3 regions of the Bradyrhizobium sp. 159 genome follow, and region 3 is predicted to be linked to each of the others. Evidence: predicted binding sites of a transcription regulator. Region 3 holds the regulator's gene; each other region holds the start of a gene.
What was found. The regulator LexA, encoded in region 3, represses DNA repair genes until DNA is damaged. The targets are predictions, from matches to a motif close to TGTTCNNNNTGTGTTCNG.
Positions count from the first base shown of each region.

Region 1: a site for LexA is predicted at 2,120-2,137, ahead of IVA96_RS14965 (PA0069 family radical SAM protein). Genes of this name have one in related genera too.
Region 2: a site for LexA is predicted at 2,201-2,218, ahead of IVA96_RS31770 (YifB family Mg chelatase-like AAA ATPase). Genes of this name have one in related genera too.

Region 1 is NZ_JADPKE010000055.1:55,865-61,351, reverse strand. Features, by position in the region: gene IVA96_RS14975 (ribonuclease HII) at 1-366, opposite strand, end outside; gene IVA96_RS14970 (VOC family protein) at 444-899, opposite strand; gene IVA96_RS14965 (PA0069 family radical SAM protein) at 923-2,098, opposite strand; gene IVA96_RS14960 (phosphoketolase family protein) at 2,308-4,722, shown strand; gene IVA96_RS14955 (acetate/propionate family kinase) at 4,727-5,487, shown strand, end outside.
Region 2 is NZ_JADPKE010000101.1:170,019-175,505, reverse strand. Features, by position in the region: gene IVA96_RS31785 (AAA family ATPase) at 1-869, shown strand, start outside; gene IVA96_RS31780 (tetratricopeptide repeat protein) at 950-1,723, opposite strand; gene IVA96_RS31775 (PilZ domain-containing protein) at 1,804-2,049, opposite strand; gene IVA96_RS31770 (YifB family Mg chelatase-like AAA ATPase) at 2,277-3,815, shown strand; gene IVA96_RS31765 (hypothetical protein) at 3,924-4,391, shown strand; gene IVA96_RS31760 (ATP-binding protein) at 4,602-5,487, shown strand, end outside.
Region 3 is NZ_JADPKE010000061.1:91,134-96,620, reverse strand. Features, by position in the region: gene IVA96_RS17295 (ComEC/Rec2 family competence protein) at 60-2,339, shown strand; gene IVA96_RS17290 (hypothetical protein) at 2,478-2,912, opposite strand; gene lexA (transcriptional repressor LexA) at 3,467-4,168, opposite strand; gene glp (gephyrin-like molybdotransferase Glp) at 4,346-5,487, opposite strand, start outside.

The DNA of each region.
Region 1 (5,487 bases), on a different contig from region 3:
CTCTTCGGCGGTCAGGCGCTTGGAATCATCGATGCCACGGGGAATGCGGTCGGGATCGAGGATCACGGCCGCCGCCACCACGGGGCCGGCGAGCGGTCCGCGACCGGCCTCGTCGCAGCCTGCGACCGGCCAGACGCCGCGCTTGATCAGCGCGCGCTCACGACGGAAGCTCGGCGGGGCCACGGCAATGATGCCTTTCCGGCCGGCGCTTTTGCCGGTTAAAGCCTGAACCTCCGACGCCTTAGTTTCCGACGACTTGGCTTGCGGCGGCTTGCCTTCCAACGTGTTGGCAGGCGCAGCCTTCTTCGCACCGTCTTTTTTTGGCGTGTCTTTGGCCAGCTTCTTGGCGGACTTGTCCCGAATCATGGTGGGGATCGTGCGCAAGCGGCTTCGCCAGCGCAACCTGGAACCCGAGACAATTCCCGTTATTCAGGTGAGCCGCCCTATTCCGCCAAATGCACCCGTCGGTCCTCGCCCACCTCGATCCCGGGTGCGACCACGACCTCCCAAGGATGGCCATCGGGATCGGTGAAATAGCCGGAATAGCCGCCGTAATCAGTCTCGTGCGCCGCTTTCAGCAGCGCTGCACCCTTGTCGACAGCGAAAGCCAGCACCGTATCGACCTCCTCGCGCGTCCGGCAGTTCCAGGCGAGCGTCATCCCGCGAAATGCCGGCGGTCTTGGATTGTCCGGCAACCCGGCGTCGGCGGCGAGCTGATCCCAGGGATACAAGGCGAGCACCGGACCACCGGTGTCGTAGAATGCGACCGCCTCACCGGTCGCCTTGAGCAGGCGCGAGAAACCGAGCGCCTCGTAAAAGGCAATGCTGGCGCGGATGTTGCTGACACCGAGCGTGACTACGGTCAGCCGCGGCACCGGCACGGTGGTTTCCTCACTCATGTTACGCCTCGTCCACTTCGCGATCAGAACAGGCTGAGCTGATCGCCGTTCCGCTTCGGCCGCGCGAAGTGATCGGTGGTCAGCTTGGAGCGCCGCTTGTTGAGGCCGAGCCTGTCGCAGGCGATCTCGAAGCGACGGCCGATGGTCCAGGCCATCGGGCCGGTCCCCTTCATCCGCTCGCCCCATTTCGCATCGTAGTCGCGGCCGCCGCGCATGTCGCGGATCAGCGTGAAGACGTGGCGGTAGCGGTCTGGATAGTTCGCCATCAGCCATTCGCGAAACAGATCGCGGACCTCGAGCGGCAGCCGCAGCAGCACGTAGGAGGCTTCCTTGACGCCGGCATGGGCTGCGGCATCAAGAATGCGCTCGATCTCGGAATCGTTCAGCGCGGGGATCACGGGCGCGACCATCACAGTGGTCGGAATGCCCGCCTCCGAGAGCTGCTTGAGCGCTTCCAGTCGCTTCGGCGGCGTCGCCGCCCGCGGCTCCATGGTGCGCGCGAGCCTCGGATCGAGCGAGGTGACGGAGATCGCGACCTTGGCGAGGTTGCGCTTGGCCATCCGCGCGAGAATGTCGATATCGCGCACCACCAGGACCGATTTGGTGACGATGCCGACGGGATGCCCGGCGCGCTCCAGCACCTCTAGGATGCCTCGCATGATCTTTCGCTCGCGCTCGATCGGCTGATAGGGATCGGTGTTGGTGCCGATCGCGATCATCCGCGGCTCGTAGCCGCTGGCAGCGAGTTCCTTCTCGAGCAGCGCCGCCGCCTCGGGCTTGGCAAACAGTTTGGACTCGAAGTCGAGCCCGGGAGACAGGCCGAGATAGGCGTGCGTCGGCCGCGCGAAGCAATAGACGCAGCCGTGCTCGCAGCCGCGATAGGGGTTGATCGAGCGGTCGAAACCGATGTCGGGGGAATCGTTGCGGGTGATCACCTTGCGTGAGGTGTCGATCCCGACCGTGGTCTTGAACGGCGGCAGTTCCTCCAGGCTCTGCCAGCCATCGTCGAAGGCGACGCGGGCCTCGGCCTCGTAACGGCCGCTGGCGTTGGACTGGGCGCCCCGCCCTCGCCTGCGTGCGCGATCGATGGCGACGCCAAGCTCGGGAAAATCGACAGGAAAATCAGAAGGCGCACCCGCCGGCTCGGAGGGCGCCGTAACCGGCGGGTGCTTGAGGGCACGAGAAGATGCTCGACTCATGAACCCAACATAGCACGCGCCCAGAACAAATCAAGAACAAGAGCAAAAACGCGAAAACAACCCCATGCACAGTAGCGCTGCCCAAACTTCGGGCGCGCGCCCTTGACCTCACGAAACACCGGCGGGGCGGCGATCCCGTTTCATGGCGAAGGGATCAATCGCGCCGGAACAATGTTGATGACGATCGCTGGGTGAAGGTCGGCAAGAACATGACAAATCAACGACAATTGCGCGCCGCGAGCAGCGAACTCGATCTCCTCGATCGCTACTGGCGTGCCGCCAACTATCTCTCGGTCGGGCAAATCTATCTCCTCGACAATCCGCTGTTGCGCGAACCGCTACGGCCCGAGCACATCAAGCCGCGCCTGCTCGGCCATTGGGGCACGACGCCCGGCCTGAACTTCATCTATGCTCACCTCAACCGCGTCATCCGTGCGCTCGACCTCAACGTGATCTACGTCTGCGGTCCCGGCCATGGCGGCCCGGGCATGGTTGCCAACACCTATCTGGAAGGCAGCTACAGCGAGATCTATCCCGACATCGCGCGCGATACTGAGGGATTGCGCAAGCTGTTCAGGCAGTTCTCCTTCCCCGGCGGCATTCCGAGCCACGCGGCGCCGGAAACGCCGGGCTCGATCCACGAGGGCGGCGAGCTCGGCTATGCGCTGGTGCACGCCTATGGCGCGGCATTCGACAATCCCGACCTCATCGTCGCCTGCGTCGTCGGCGACGGCGAGGCCGAAACTGGCCCGCTGGCGGCGTCGTGGCACTCGAACAAGTTCTTGAACCCGGCCCATGACGGCGCGGTGCTGCCGATCCTGCACCTCAACGGCTACAAGATCGCCAACCCCACCGTGCTCGGGCGGATGCGCAACGAAGAGATCCGCGACCTCTTCCGCGGGCTCGGCCATGAGCCGCTGTTCGTCGAAGGCGACGATCCCAAATTGATGCACCAGGCCATGGCGGATGCGCTCGACGTCGCGCTCGTCAGCATCCGCTCGATCCAGCAGCACGCCCGCGATGGGCGCAAAAGCGTCGAGCGACCGCGCTGGCCGATGATCGTGCTGCGCAGCCCCAAGGGCTGGACCGGCCCGAAGGAGGTTGACGGCAAGAAGGTCGAAGGTTTTTGGCGCGCGCATCAGGTGCCCGTTGCGAGTTGCCGCGAGAATCCGGCGCATCTGAAGGTGCTCGAAGACTGGATGCGCAGCTATGAGCCGGACAAGTTGTTCGACCCCAGCGGGGCGCTGATTCCCGAGCTTCAGGCGCTCGCGCCCGAAGGCCAGCGGCGAATGGGGACCAATCCGCATGCCAATGGCGGACTGTTGAAGAAGGAGCTGAAGCTGCCGGACTTCCGCAGCTTCGCTGTCGAGGTACCGCAGCCCGGCGGTGTCGTGGCGGAAGCCACACGCGAGCTCGGCAAATTCCTGCGCGACGTCGTTCGCCTCAACGCCGAGGCGCGCAATTTCCGCATCATGGGCCCGGACGAGACGGCATCAAACCGGTTAGACGCGGTGTTCGAGGCAACCGAACGCGTCTGGATGGAGCCAACCGAATCTTACGACGTGCATCTCGCGCAGGACGGCCGCGTCATGGAGGTCCTGAGCGAGCATCTCTGTCAAGGCTGGCTCGAAGGCTATCTGCTCACCGGCAGGCACGGCTTCTTCTCCTGCTACGAGGCCTTCATCCACATCGTCGATTCCATGTTCAACCAGCACGCCAAATGGCTGAAGGTGACGCGCGATCTGCCATGGCGCCGCCCGATCGCCTCGCTCAACTATCTCTTGACCTCGCATGTCTGGCGCCAGGACCACAACGGCTTCAGCCATCAGGATCCTGGTTTCGTCGATCTCGTCGCCAACAAGAAGGCTGACATCGTCCGCATCTATTTCCCGCCTGATACCAACACGCTGTTGTGGATCGTCGATCATTGCCTGCGCACCTACAACCGCATCAACGTCATCGTCGCGGGCAAGCAGCCGGCGCCGCAATGGCTGTCGATGCAGGAGGCGGCTACGCATTGCGACGCCGGCATCGGCATCTGGACCTGGGCGGGCACGGAGGAGGCAAACGCAGAGCCCGACGTCGTGATGGCCTGCGCCGGCGACGTGCCGACACTGGAGACGCTCGCCGCCGTCGACCTGCTGCGCAAGGCGCTGCCCGAATTGAAGATCCGCGTCGTCAACGTCGTCGACCTCATGACGCTGCAACCTCGGGCGCAGCATCCGCACGGCCTCTCCGACCGCGACTTCGACAGCCTGTTCACATCGGACAAGCCGGTGATCTTCGCCTATCACGGCTATCCTTATCTCATTCACCGGCTGACTTATAACCGCACCAATCATACCGGCATGCATGTGCGCGGATTTGCCGAGGAAGGCACCACGACGACGCCGTTCGACATGGTCGTGCTCAACGGGCTCGACCGCTACCATCTCGCGATCGAGGCGATCGAGCGCGTGCCGGGGCTTGCGACCAGGGCTGCGCAGGTCAAGCAACAGTTCCGCGACAAGCTGATCGAACATTCCCGCTACGTCCGCGAGCATGGCGAGGACATGCCTGAGGTCCGCGAGTGGGTCTGGCCGAACAGCGCCGGCGGCAACACGCCAGCCGAAGCCGGCGACTGAAGCCATGTCGGACACTGTCCTTGTGCTCAACTCCGGATCGTCGAGCATCAAGTTCGGGCTGTTCGAGTTGGCGGCGTCCGGCCCCGGCCTGCTCTGCAACGGCTTGCTCGGCGAGCACGAAGCAACGCCCCGCCTCGTGGTGAAGCGCCCGGCGGGCGAGAAGCTGTTCGAGACGCGAAGGGACGCGTCGGATACGGACAGCGGTCATCTGTTCGCCGACGTGCTGACCTTCGTAGACCAGCATTTCGGCGAGCATCGCCTGCGCGCCATCGGCCACCGCATCGTCCACGGCGGGCCGGACTACTCCGGACCCGTCGCGCTGACGGACGACGTCTATGCCAAGCTGGAGGCGCTGACCCCGCTGGCCCCGCTGCACCAGCCGCGTTGCCTGGAGCCGATCCGCATCATCCAGGCGACCCGCCCCGGTCTGACGCAGATCGCCTGTTTCGATACCGCCTTCCACCACAGCCTGTCGCCGCCCGCGCGCCGCTTCGCCATTCCGAGGCGCTATGAGGAGCGCGGCGTGCGGCGCTACGGGTTTCACGGCCTCTCCTTCGAATATGTCGCGGGCCGCCTCGCGGCAATCGCGCCGCAGCTCATCGCAAAGCGCACCGTCATCGCCCATCTCGGCAATGGCGCGAGCCTGTGCGCGCTGCACGAGGGCCGCAGCATCGACACCACGATGGGGCTGACGCCGCTCGACGGCCTCGTGATGGGCACGCGCTGCGGCACGATCGATCCCGGCGTGCTGCTCTATCTGCAACA
Region 2 (5,487 bases), on a different contig from region 3:
TCTGTAGCCTGTTCTCGGCATCCGAAGCCATCATCACCGGCCGCGTCATCGCGGTGGTCGGCGCCAAGGGCGGCGTCGGCGCGTCCACCGTCGCGCACAATGTGGCCTGGACCATCGCCCGCGACCTCGCGCTCGATTCCGTCGTGATCGATCTCGACCTCGCCTTCGGTACTGCGAGCCTCGACTACAATCAGGATCCGCTGCAGGGCATCGCCAACGCGGTGCTATCGCAGGACCGGCCGGACACGGCGCTGATGGAGCGCCTGCTTGCCAAATGCACCGAGCGCCTCAGCCTGCTGGCCGCCCCCGCGACGCTCGACCGCGTCTACGATTTCGGCGCCGAAGCTTTTGATGCGGTGTTCGACACGCTGCGCATGACCACGCCCTGCATCGTGCTCGACGTACCCCACCAATGGTCGGGCTGGACGCGGCGGGCGCTGGTCAACGCCGACGACATCGTGATCGTGGCCGAGCCCGATCTCGCCAATTTGCGCAACACCAAGAACATGCTGAGCGTGCTCAAGGCGGCGCGCCCGAACGACCGGCCGCCGCTGTATTGTCTCAACCAGGTCGGCATGCACAAGCGCGCGGAGATCGAGGTCAAAGCTTTCGCCAAGACCATGGAGAGCCAGCCGCTCGCGGTGATCCCGTTCGATTCGAAGCTGTTCTCGACCGCCGCCAACAACGGCCAGATGATCGCGGAGGTCTCCAAGAGCCACCGCACCACCCTTCTGTTCCAGAACATGGCCAACCGCCTCGCCGGCCGCGGCGAGGTGAAGAAGCCGAAGCGCTCGCTGCTCGGCCCGCTGCTGAAGAAGCTGAAGGGCAGGTCGGGCCGCGGATCCGCCCCGCATCGCAAGGCGTCGTAGGGGCGGCAAGCGTTTTCGAGCGACGGATCCCGGTTCGCGTCAAGAAAGCGCGCCAAAAACGAGAATCCAAACGGCGCGAGCTATTTGTCCGCCCGCTGCTGCTTCTTCGCCAGCAATTGCCGCAGCGCCGTGACCTTTGCCGCCGCCTGGTCCGGCGGCAGGTCGGCCTTCACGATGGCCTCGGCCTCGGCTTGCTTTCCTTCCAGCCCCAGCACCAGCGCGAGATTGGCGCGCACGCGGGAATCGGCGGGATTGCGCTCATGCGCGCGGCGCATCGTTTCCTCCGCCCGCGGCAGATTATTCTGGAGCATGTAAGACAGGCCGAGATTGGACAAAACCTGCGGCTCGTCGGGCACGATCTTCAAGGCGGTCGCATAATATTGCTGCGCCTCCTCATTGCGGCCGAGCTGATCGAGCGCCGCGCCCTGCGCCGACAGGATGCGCCAGTCCGGATCCTCGGGCGTATGCGCTCGGCCGAGGACGTCGAAGGCCTGCTGGAAATTGCCGTTGTCGGCGAGCGCGCGGCCATAGCCGGCGAGCAATGCCTTGTTGCTGGGATGGCCGAGCACGGCCTGCTCCATCACCGCGACCGCCTGCGCCCGCTGGCCGCTCTCGCGCAGCGCCTTGCCATAGGCGAGCACAACGCCGGGATCACCGGGCTTGGCGCGATAGCGTTCGCGCAAGGTGTCCATGTCCGGCTTGGCGTCGGCCTTCACACTGGCTTCAGATCTAACGCCGAGCGCGCCGGTGACATCCTCGATGCCATTGGTCTGGCAGCCGGCGAGGACAAGCACCATCAACGCGGGAAGCAGGAATTTCGCCGAAGGAGAGGCGGGAGACGGACGCTTGGACATACTCTGATCACTCGGCGACTGATCAGAGATGCTTACCCATTAACGCTAAAGCCCCGTTAAGGAGGCGCGGCCATTAAGGCCTAATCGACGAACTCCGCGCCGAACTCGCAGCCGATGCGCCAGCGCAGGCGGCATTGGCGGGAATAATCGGGCGCGAAGATGATGGTGAATTGCGGCGGCACTTCCAGGAATTCCGCCACCACTTTCACGCCGCCATCCGAGATATCCGTGATCGTGCAGTCGCGCGGCAGCGAGCCCGCGCCAAAGTGGATTTTGGCGAGCCGGCTGCATACCCGACGTTCGCTTCTCCGGCGATTTGCAAGCATTTGAATTCTTCACCCGTTAGACCACGGCCCATCCCGCAAGGGTAGGAGTAGCGGACATTCGTTGGAATGTGCTGAGGAGAGCCGCTCGCATTCGAGGTGTAGTGTCCGCTTCACGTTTACGATCGGGTAGGATTTTCTCGGTCCTAGGGCATGTTCCCGTATTGTTCTTGCGAAAGGCGCTAGGCTCTGCTACCCCTAATTGCGCGAAAGGGCAGGCTGGTTCGAGCATGGTTCAGCGGGTTTCTACCGTCGCCTTTGAGGGGATTGAGGCCCGTGCGGTCGACGTGCAGGTGCAGGTCGCCCCGGGGCTGCCGGCCTTCGCCATCGTCGGCCTGCCGGACAAGGCGGTGTCGGAGGCACGCGAGCGGGTCCGTTCGGCTCTGATCGCCTCGGGGCTGGCGCTGCCGGCGCGGCGGATCATCGTCAATCTGGCCCCGGCCGACCTGCCCAAGGAGGGCAGCCATTACGACCTGCCGATCGCGCTCGGGCTGATGGCGGCGATCGGCGCGATCCCGCCCGATGCACTGACCGGCTTCACAGTTCTCGGCGAGCTCGGCCTCGACGGATCGATCGCGCCGGTCGCAGGTGTCCTGCCCGCCGCGATCGGCGCCAATGCGCGCGAGGAGGGCCTGATCTGCCCGGCAGCCTGCGGCTCGGAGGCGGCCTGGGCGAGCCCGGACATCCAGATCATGGCCGCACAATCACTCATTCAGATCGCCAACCATTTCAAGGGCACGCAGGTGCTGTCGCGGCCCTCACCGAAGGTGCATGAGGCCGCCGCCTCGTCCCTCGACCTGCGCGATATCAAGGGCCAGGAGAGCGCCAAGCGGGCGCTGGAGATCGCAGCCGCGGGCGGACATCACCTGCTGATGATCGGCGCGCCCGGCGCCGGCAAATCGATGCTGGCGGCGCGCCTGCCCTCGATCCTGCCGCCGCTGTCGCCCGGCGAACTGCTCGAAGTCTCGATGATCGCGTCCGTCGCCGGCGAGATCGAGGGCGGCGCGCTGACCGCGCGGCGGCCGTTCCGCTCGCCGCATCATTCCGCCAGCATGGCCGCGCTCACCGGTGGCGGCGTGCGCGCCAAACCCGGCGAGATCTCGCTGGCGCATCAGGGTGTGCTGTTCCTCGACGAGCTGCCGGAGTTCGATCCGCGCGTGCTGGATTCGCTGCGCCAGCCCCTGGAGAACGGCGAGGTCGCGGTGTCGCGCGCCAATCATCGCGTCACCTACCCTGCCCGCTTCATGCTGGTGGCCGCGATGAATCCGTGCCGCTGCGGCAACGCGTTCGAGCCGGGCTATGCCTGCAAGCGCGGCCGCATCGACCGCTGCACCGGCGACTACCAAGCGCGCATCTCCGGTCCGTTGATGGATCGCATCGATCTGCGCATCGAGGTGCCGGCGGTGACCGCGGCCGATTTGATTCTGCCGCCGCCGGCGGAAGGCTCCGCCGAAGTCGCCGCGCGCGTGGCGGCGGCACGCGACATCCAGCTTGCGCGTTATGCGGATGCCGGCCTGCCGAACGTCCGTACCAATGCCGAGGCGCCGGCCTCGGTCCTCGAAGAGATCGCAAAACCGGATGCGCAAGGCGCCAAGCTATTGCGGGACGCGGCGGAGACCATGCGGCTGTCGGCGCGCGGCTATCACCGCGTGCTGCGGGTCGCGCGCACACTGGCCGATCTCGACAACGCGGACAAGATCGGCCGGCTGCACCTCGCCGAAGCGCTATCCTACCGCGCACTCGCGGAGGATGTGCGGCAGATGGCGTGAAGCACACGCGCATCAACCCGGCGGTAACGAGTTTCCTTTACGCTCTGCAAACCATAAGCCCCATGTGTTTCCAACTCGAGTTCCCGAGGGGCGGGCGAGTAGAGTGTCATGTTGCGTTTCAAGATCCTGGCCTCGGTTGTTCCCCTGTTGGCGGCGGCGGTGTTCGCCCGCGGCGAGATCGGATCGGTCTCGCATCCCTGCATTGCCCTGGGCGAGTCCTCGGTCGAGCTCACCTCCCTGTTCTGGACCGCCGGCGTGCATGTCGCCTTCACCGATGATCCCGCGCAGGCCACGGTACGGGTCCAGGTCACCGACAATGCGGACGCTGCGGACTTCGCGGTGGTCGACGACGGCCTCGGCTCGGAATCGGAATCCTGCCAGGGCAATCCGTGGACACGCCTGGTCTCAATCGCCGCGCAGCCCGTCGACGGCGGCCAGGTAATCTATCTCTCCACCGAAGGGCCGGCCGATTACCGCATCTATGTGCGCTCGAAGACGTTCTCGCAGCGCGAGGCCGCGGCGCTGATCGTCGGCGCCCGCGGCGGCCATGGCCGCCTGCAGGCCGCCTCACTCTAAACCGCGGTGAGATCACGATCGCGCTTTAGCTTCTTGTTTGCGCATGACCTTTTTGGAAAATCGCTGCACACTTTTGCGGATCATGCTCTGAAGCGTTAACACCTCGTCAACCCTGTTTGGAGGCGGCGCCAAAGCCTCAAGCTGTTCGCAAGGTCGACGCGACATCGTCGCACACGGCGGGCACGGGGTTTCGGACAAGGGTCGGTGGCGATGGGTCGGACGTTCCGGATCAAGGTGCGCATGCGCCGCTTCAGGCGACAGCATCCCCGTATCGCCTTCGCGCTCCGCTCCTTCATGATCTTCTCGGCGACGTTCGGCGCCGCCTATGGCTTCGTCTCCGGCAGCCGGTCCGAGAATTCCGGCTACGATCCCAACGCCTTTGCGATCGGCGCGAGCTTCCTGTTCGCGCTGGCGTGCCTTGGTCTTGCGACGCTGAGCATGCGGCTGCGCTTCGTCAACAAGCGGCTGCGTTCGCTCGCCGCCCACAACGAGGCGCTGATCGACCGCAATTGGGAGCTCAAGGAAGCCGAAGAGCGCGCCCGCAGCCTGTTCGAGCAGCAGGGCGACCTGATCGTGCTGCGCGACACGAGCGGCCGCATCACCTTTGCCAATGACGCCTATTGCGCGCTGGCCGGACAGGCCCGGAGCGCGCTGGTCGGCACACGCTTCGACTTCGACGTGCTGGAGCAGGGCGACAGCGCGCGCGAGAGCAGCGGCACGCGCGTTCACGACCAGAAAATCGCAACCCCGCTCGGTGCGCGCTGGATCGCCTGGCGCGAGGGCTATGTGCGCCGCGATGCCGGCCAGCCCGCCGAATTGCAGAGCGTCGGGCGCGACGTCACCGACCGCACCGAGACCGAGCGCGCTTTGTCCGACGCGCGCGATCAGGCCGATGCCGCCAACCGCGCGAAGTCGCGTTTCCTCGCGATGGCCTCGCACGAAATCCGCACGCCCCTCAACGGCATCATCGGCATGGGCAGCCTCTTGCTCGACACCACGCTGACGCCGGAGCAGACGACCTACGCCAGGGCGGTGAAAACTTCGGGCGAAGCACTGATGGCGCTGATCGAGGAGCTGCTCGATTATTCCAAGATCG
Region 3 (5,487 bases):
TCGCACAGCCGCACGTTCCGGTAGCCTCTGCACCTATCGCGTATCGTAAGGTGCAGGGAATGGCGGAGCCTGGCCGGCCAGTGCGCTCCCAGGGAGTTGCCGGAACGTGGCCGGTTGGCCGCGCCGCGCCCGCTGGCGGCTTTGCGCCGGCGGGCTTTGGCGCCTGGCCCGCGATCGTCGAGACGGCGCGCGAATGGGCGCGTGCCGAGGCCGGCGCCGGTCGGCTGTTGCCCTGGGTGCCGGTCGCCTTCGGCGGCGGCATCGCGCTCTATTTCGCTGCCGATCACGAGCCGGTGCTGTGGGTCGTTGCCGCGTCGGCCATCGCGCTCATGCTCGGCGCCGTCCTGCTGCGGCGGAGTCGGCTGTTCGCGCCCGCGATCATGATCGCGGCTGTCGCGGCTGGCTTTGCCATGGCGACCTGGAAGACCGCGCGCATCGCCCATACGGTGCTGGCCAAGCCACTCTATTCGGTATCGCTGTCGGGCTACGTCGAGACCCGCGACATCCGCGAGCGCACGGATCGCTTCGTGCTGCGCGTCACCGCCATGGAGGCGCAGCGCAGCGACGTCAGGCTCGAGCGCGTCCGCCTCTCGGTGCGCAAGGGGATGGCACCGCAGGTCGGCAGTTTCGTGCAGCTGAAGGCGCGCTTGATGCCGCCGATCTCTCCCGTGCGCCCGGGTAGCTACGATTTCTCCCGCGACATGTTCTTTCAAGGCATCGGCGCCTCCGGTTTTGCAATGGGCGCGATTACGGTGGCAGCCCCGCAGGAGACCGGCGGCTTGCGGCTGCGCTACGCAGCCTTCACGCAGGGCTTGCGTGATGCGATCGACGCACGCATCCGTGCGACGCTCGAGGGCGACAACCGTGCGATCGCGACCGCGCTGCTCACCGGACGGCGCGATGCCATCACCACGCCCGTCAACGACGCCATGTTCATCTCGGGGCTTGGCCATGTGCTGTCGATCTCCGGCTATCACATGGCGGTCGTCGCCGGTGTCGTGTTTTTCGCGGTGCGCGCCCTGCTGGCCTTGATCCCGGGGCTGGCGGCGGGATTTGCCATCAAGAAATGGTCAGCGGCCGCCGCGCTGGTGGCGGCTGCGTTCTACCTGCTGCTGTCAGGCGCGGAGGTCGCCACGCAACGCTCGTTCTTCATGACGGCGGTGGTGCTGATCGCGGTCATGGTCGATCGCCGCGCTATCACCTTCCGCACGCTGGCCGTGGCGGCACTGATCGTGCTCGCGGTCGCGCCGGAAGCGCTGGTGCATCCGAGCTTTCAAATGTCCTTCGCCGCAACGCTCGGGCTCGTGGCGCTGGTGCAGATCGGCATGCCGAACCTGTTTGCCTCGCCCGATCATTCCGCGACGGCCCGTATCGCGCTGTGGGGCGGCCGCGAGATCGCGATGCTATTCCTGGCCTCGCTGATCGCAGGACTTGCGACCACGCCCTATGCCGCCTTCCACTTCCATCGCGTCACCCCGTTCGGCGTGCTCGCCAATCTCGGCGCGATGCCGGTGGTCTCGGCACTGGTGATGCCGGCTGGCCTGTTGGGACTGCTCGCGGCTCCCTTTGGGCTTGACAGCGTGTTCTGGTGGCTGATGGGGATCGGCATCGACTGGATGGTCGCGGTGTCGCGCTGGGTGGCGGCACTGCCGGGTGCAGTCGGCCGGATCCCTGCCTTCGGCACCGCGCCGCTGATCGCGGCAAGCCTCGGGATCATCTTGATGGGCCTGTTGCGCACGCCCTTGCGCTGGTCTGGCGCCTTGGTGCTGCTGGCCGCCATCGCGTGGGGCCTGTCGGTGCGGCAGCCCGACATCCTGATTGCCGGGGACGGCGCCAGCGTCGCGGTGCGGGGCAGGGACGGGCAGTTGCATGTGATCCGGGCGAGCAAGGATGGCTTTCTGCTCAAAGAGTGGTTAGCTGCCGACGCCGATCCGCGCGATGCCGGGAGTAGCTCGCTGGCTGACGGCGTGTCGTGCGACGAGTCCGGCTGTGTGACGCCGCTTGCCGACGGTCGGCTGGTCGCGCTTTCACTGCGCATCGATGCGCTGGCTGAGGATTGCAGTCGCGCCGCGCTGGTGGTCACGACGCGCCCCGCGCCGCCCGATTGCGCGGCGATGGTGGTCGACCGGCAGCGTCTCACCAGCCAGGGCGCGCTGGCGTTGACGCAGCGTGGTGACGGCTTTGCGATACAGGCGGTGAGAGCAAGAGGCACAAGCCGTCCCTGGTTGCCGGCCGGCGCCGGCGAGGGTGATTTCGATGGGAGCCTTGTGCCGAGGACGGCCGCGGCCCGCAACCGGGATGCAACGCCGGCGGAGACCGACTTGCAGGTCGACGATTAGGGGCCGGACGATTAAAAACAAATGCGAAGAGTAGGTCCGGGTCCGACCGGACTCCGCAGCACACAAATTATACCATCTCGCCGGCCTCGGCCGGCGATGGCATTTCAATCCTGGCCCGACCCCGCGGGCGGGGACGGCTCAGCCAATCGGCAGGCGCGTGATCGTCGACCGGCTATCGGCAACGATCTGCGGCTTGTGCTCGCGCTCGCTGACCGGCTGCGTCACCGGCAATTGCAGCACGGTTGCGCGCTGGCCTTCGACGAGCTGCGTCACCAGCACGTATTTGCCGTCGGGGAATTCGATCGCGTCATGATGGCGGTCGGGTATGTGCGGATCGATCTTGCCGAACTTGCCGACGCGGGAGTTGATGGTGCGCGTCCAGATCCAGCGATTATCGTAACGGACGTTGTCGGCGAAGGCGAGCTCCGTTCCCGGCAGCAGGCAGACGGCCACGGTCGGATCGGCCGCGGAAGCAAAGCCGCGCGTTGAGGTGCCGCGGAACGTTGTCGACACGATCGTCTCGCCGACTTCGGCGGGGCGAGATGCAACGGCATGCAGGCTGTAGTCACACATCGGGTGCTCCTCATTCGAAGATAGCAACCCGCGCCTCCTTCGGAGGCGCAAGCCTCTATCAGAGTGGAAGCACGTAACGCTCTGCTCGGTTGTGGGCAAATCTGCGGCTGGCGTTGCCGGACACGATCACATTATCTTTCCCGAAGTCATAGGAACAAAGCTCGCTTCAGTGCATTCGGCGGATGCGAGCGCCCGTGGCCTGCGGGCGCCGAGAGGGGGAATGTGGCCAGCTTCGCCGTGGCTGTCGGTTGATGGGAGTTTAGGCGTTGCGGAATAGCTCGCTCCCTACGTGCGCAGATTGCGTGCATGGTGCTGCAATTGAGTTGCGAATGCTTGCGCGGCCGATGCAAGCGATCAGCACGCTGCGAAGGCGCTTAAAGCGATCCTGCGCACGATCTCTTCACAAGCGATGCGTGCTTGGAGCCGCATGCCGAGGATGGAGCGCCGGAGAGAGGGGCCGGATAATCTGCGCAAGACCAAAAGACTATCCAGCTGGAGCGGACCATCGTCCGCTCCAATCGGAATCATTGGTATCGAATGACCGCTGGCCCGTCTCAGTACTTGCGGTACAGCCCGATCAGCTTGCCCTGAATCTTCACCCGGTTCGGCGGCAGGATGCGCACCTCGTAGGCGGCATTGGCGGGCTCGAGCGCGATCGACGCCCCCCGGCGACGAAAGCGCTTGAGCGTCGCTTCCTCGTCGTCGATCAGGGCCACCACGATGTCGCCGGTATCGGCGCTCTCGTTACGCTGGATCAGCGCCATGTCGCCATCGAGAATGCCGGCTTCGACCATCGAATCGCCGCGCACTTCGAGTGCGTAGTGTTCGCCCGAGCCGAGCATGTCGGGCGGCACGCTAATGGTGTGACTGCGGGTCTGCAACGCTTCGATCGGCGTGCCGGCCGCGATGCGACCCATCACGGGCACCGCAACGGGACGCTCGCCTTCGTCCGCGGAAGAACTGGAGCTCGCGCGCACCTTGCCGAGATTGCCCTCGATGACGCTCGGCGTGAAGCCGCGGCGGCTGCCGGCGGCGGCCTGGAGCTCGGGCAGCTTGATCACCTCGATGGCGCGGGCGCGGTTGGGCAGGCGGCGGATGAAGCCGCGCTCCTCGAGCGCGGTGATCAGGCGATGGATGCCCGATTTCGAGCGCAGGTCGAGCGCATCCTTCATCTCGTCGAAGGAGGGCGGCACGCCACTTTCCTTCAGACGTTCGCTGATGAACCGCAGAAGCTCGTATTGTTTGCGCGTTAACATCTCGACCAAAGTCCCCCGGTTGATGTCGTTCGATTCCGAGACGCTAAATTGGAGCGGTGAACCGCTACATGCTCGAAACAAATCATGAACGGACACTATATGTTCGATATGTGTTCCGCAACTGCTTAATTTACCGTGAACGGGACAAAGTTCGCGGAACGCGTGTGGTGGATGCGTTCAGACGGGCAGGCGCAGGACCTCGCAAGGCGAGCCGGCTTCTGCCTTCGGAGCGAACGGTGCGCGGACGAGAAGTGCCTGTGCTGCAGCGAGATTCGCAAGCAGCGAGGAATCCTGGTGATTGACGGGAAGGGCCACCAACGTGCCATCGTCGCGCGTCTCCAGATGTGCGCGCAGATAGTCCGCGCGCATATCGTTTGCATCCACATCGCGGCCGAGCACGGCGCGTTCTTGTCGGTGATGAATCATGGATCGTCCCGACAAGGCGCGAATCAGCGGCACCAGGAACAGGAAGGCGCACACGTAGGATGACACAGGATTGCCCGGCAGGCCGATCACGCGCATCGCGCCGAGCCGCCCATGCATCATCGGCTTGCCCGGGCGCATCGCGATCTTCCAGAACGCCATCGCGATGCCTTCGTCCCTCAACGCCTGCTGGACCAGATCATGGTCGCCGACCGACGCGCCGCCGCTCGTGACCAGGATCTCGGCGCCGCTCTCGCGGGCGCGGCGGATGCCGGCAGTGGTGGCCTCCAGCGTATCGGCGGCAATGCCGAGGTCGATGGTATCGGCCCCCTCGCTGCGGGCGAGCGCGTGCAGGGCATAGCCGTTGGAATAGACGATCTGGCCGTGAGCGGGTGTGGTTCCCGGCATGACCAGCTCGTCGCCGGTGGCGAGGATCGCGACCTTCGGACGGCGGCAGACGGCAAGCTGCGGATGATTCATGGCGGCGGCGAGCGCGAGATCGCGCTCGGTGAGACGGGTTCCCTTGCGCAGGAGCACGTCTCCTTCGGAGAAGTCGACGCCCGCGGGGCGGATGTGGCGGCCGGCAATCGCGGCTTCCTTGATCGTGATGCGCTTGCCGTCCGCAACCGTGTCCTCCTGGATCACGACCGCGTCGGCACCGTTGGGAATGACGCCGCCGGTGAAGATCCGCACGGCTTCGCCGGGGCCCAGCGTTCCCGCGAACGGACGACCCGCCGCCACTTCGCCAATCAAGGTGAGCGTACTATCGAGCTTTGTTGCATCGCTCGCGCGCACCGCGTAGCCGTCCATCGCCGACATTGCTTCCGGCGGCTGTGTGCGCAGCGCCGGGACATCGCGTGCGAGCACGCGATGATAGGCCTCGTTGAGGGAAACCA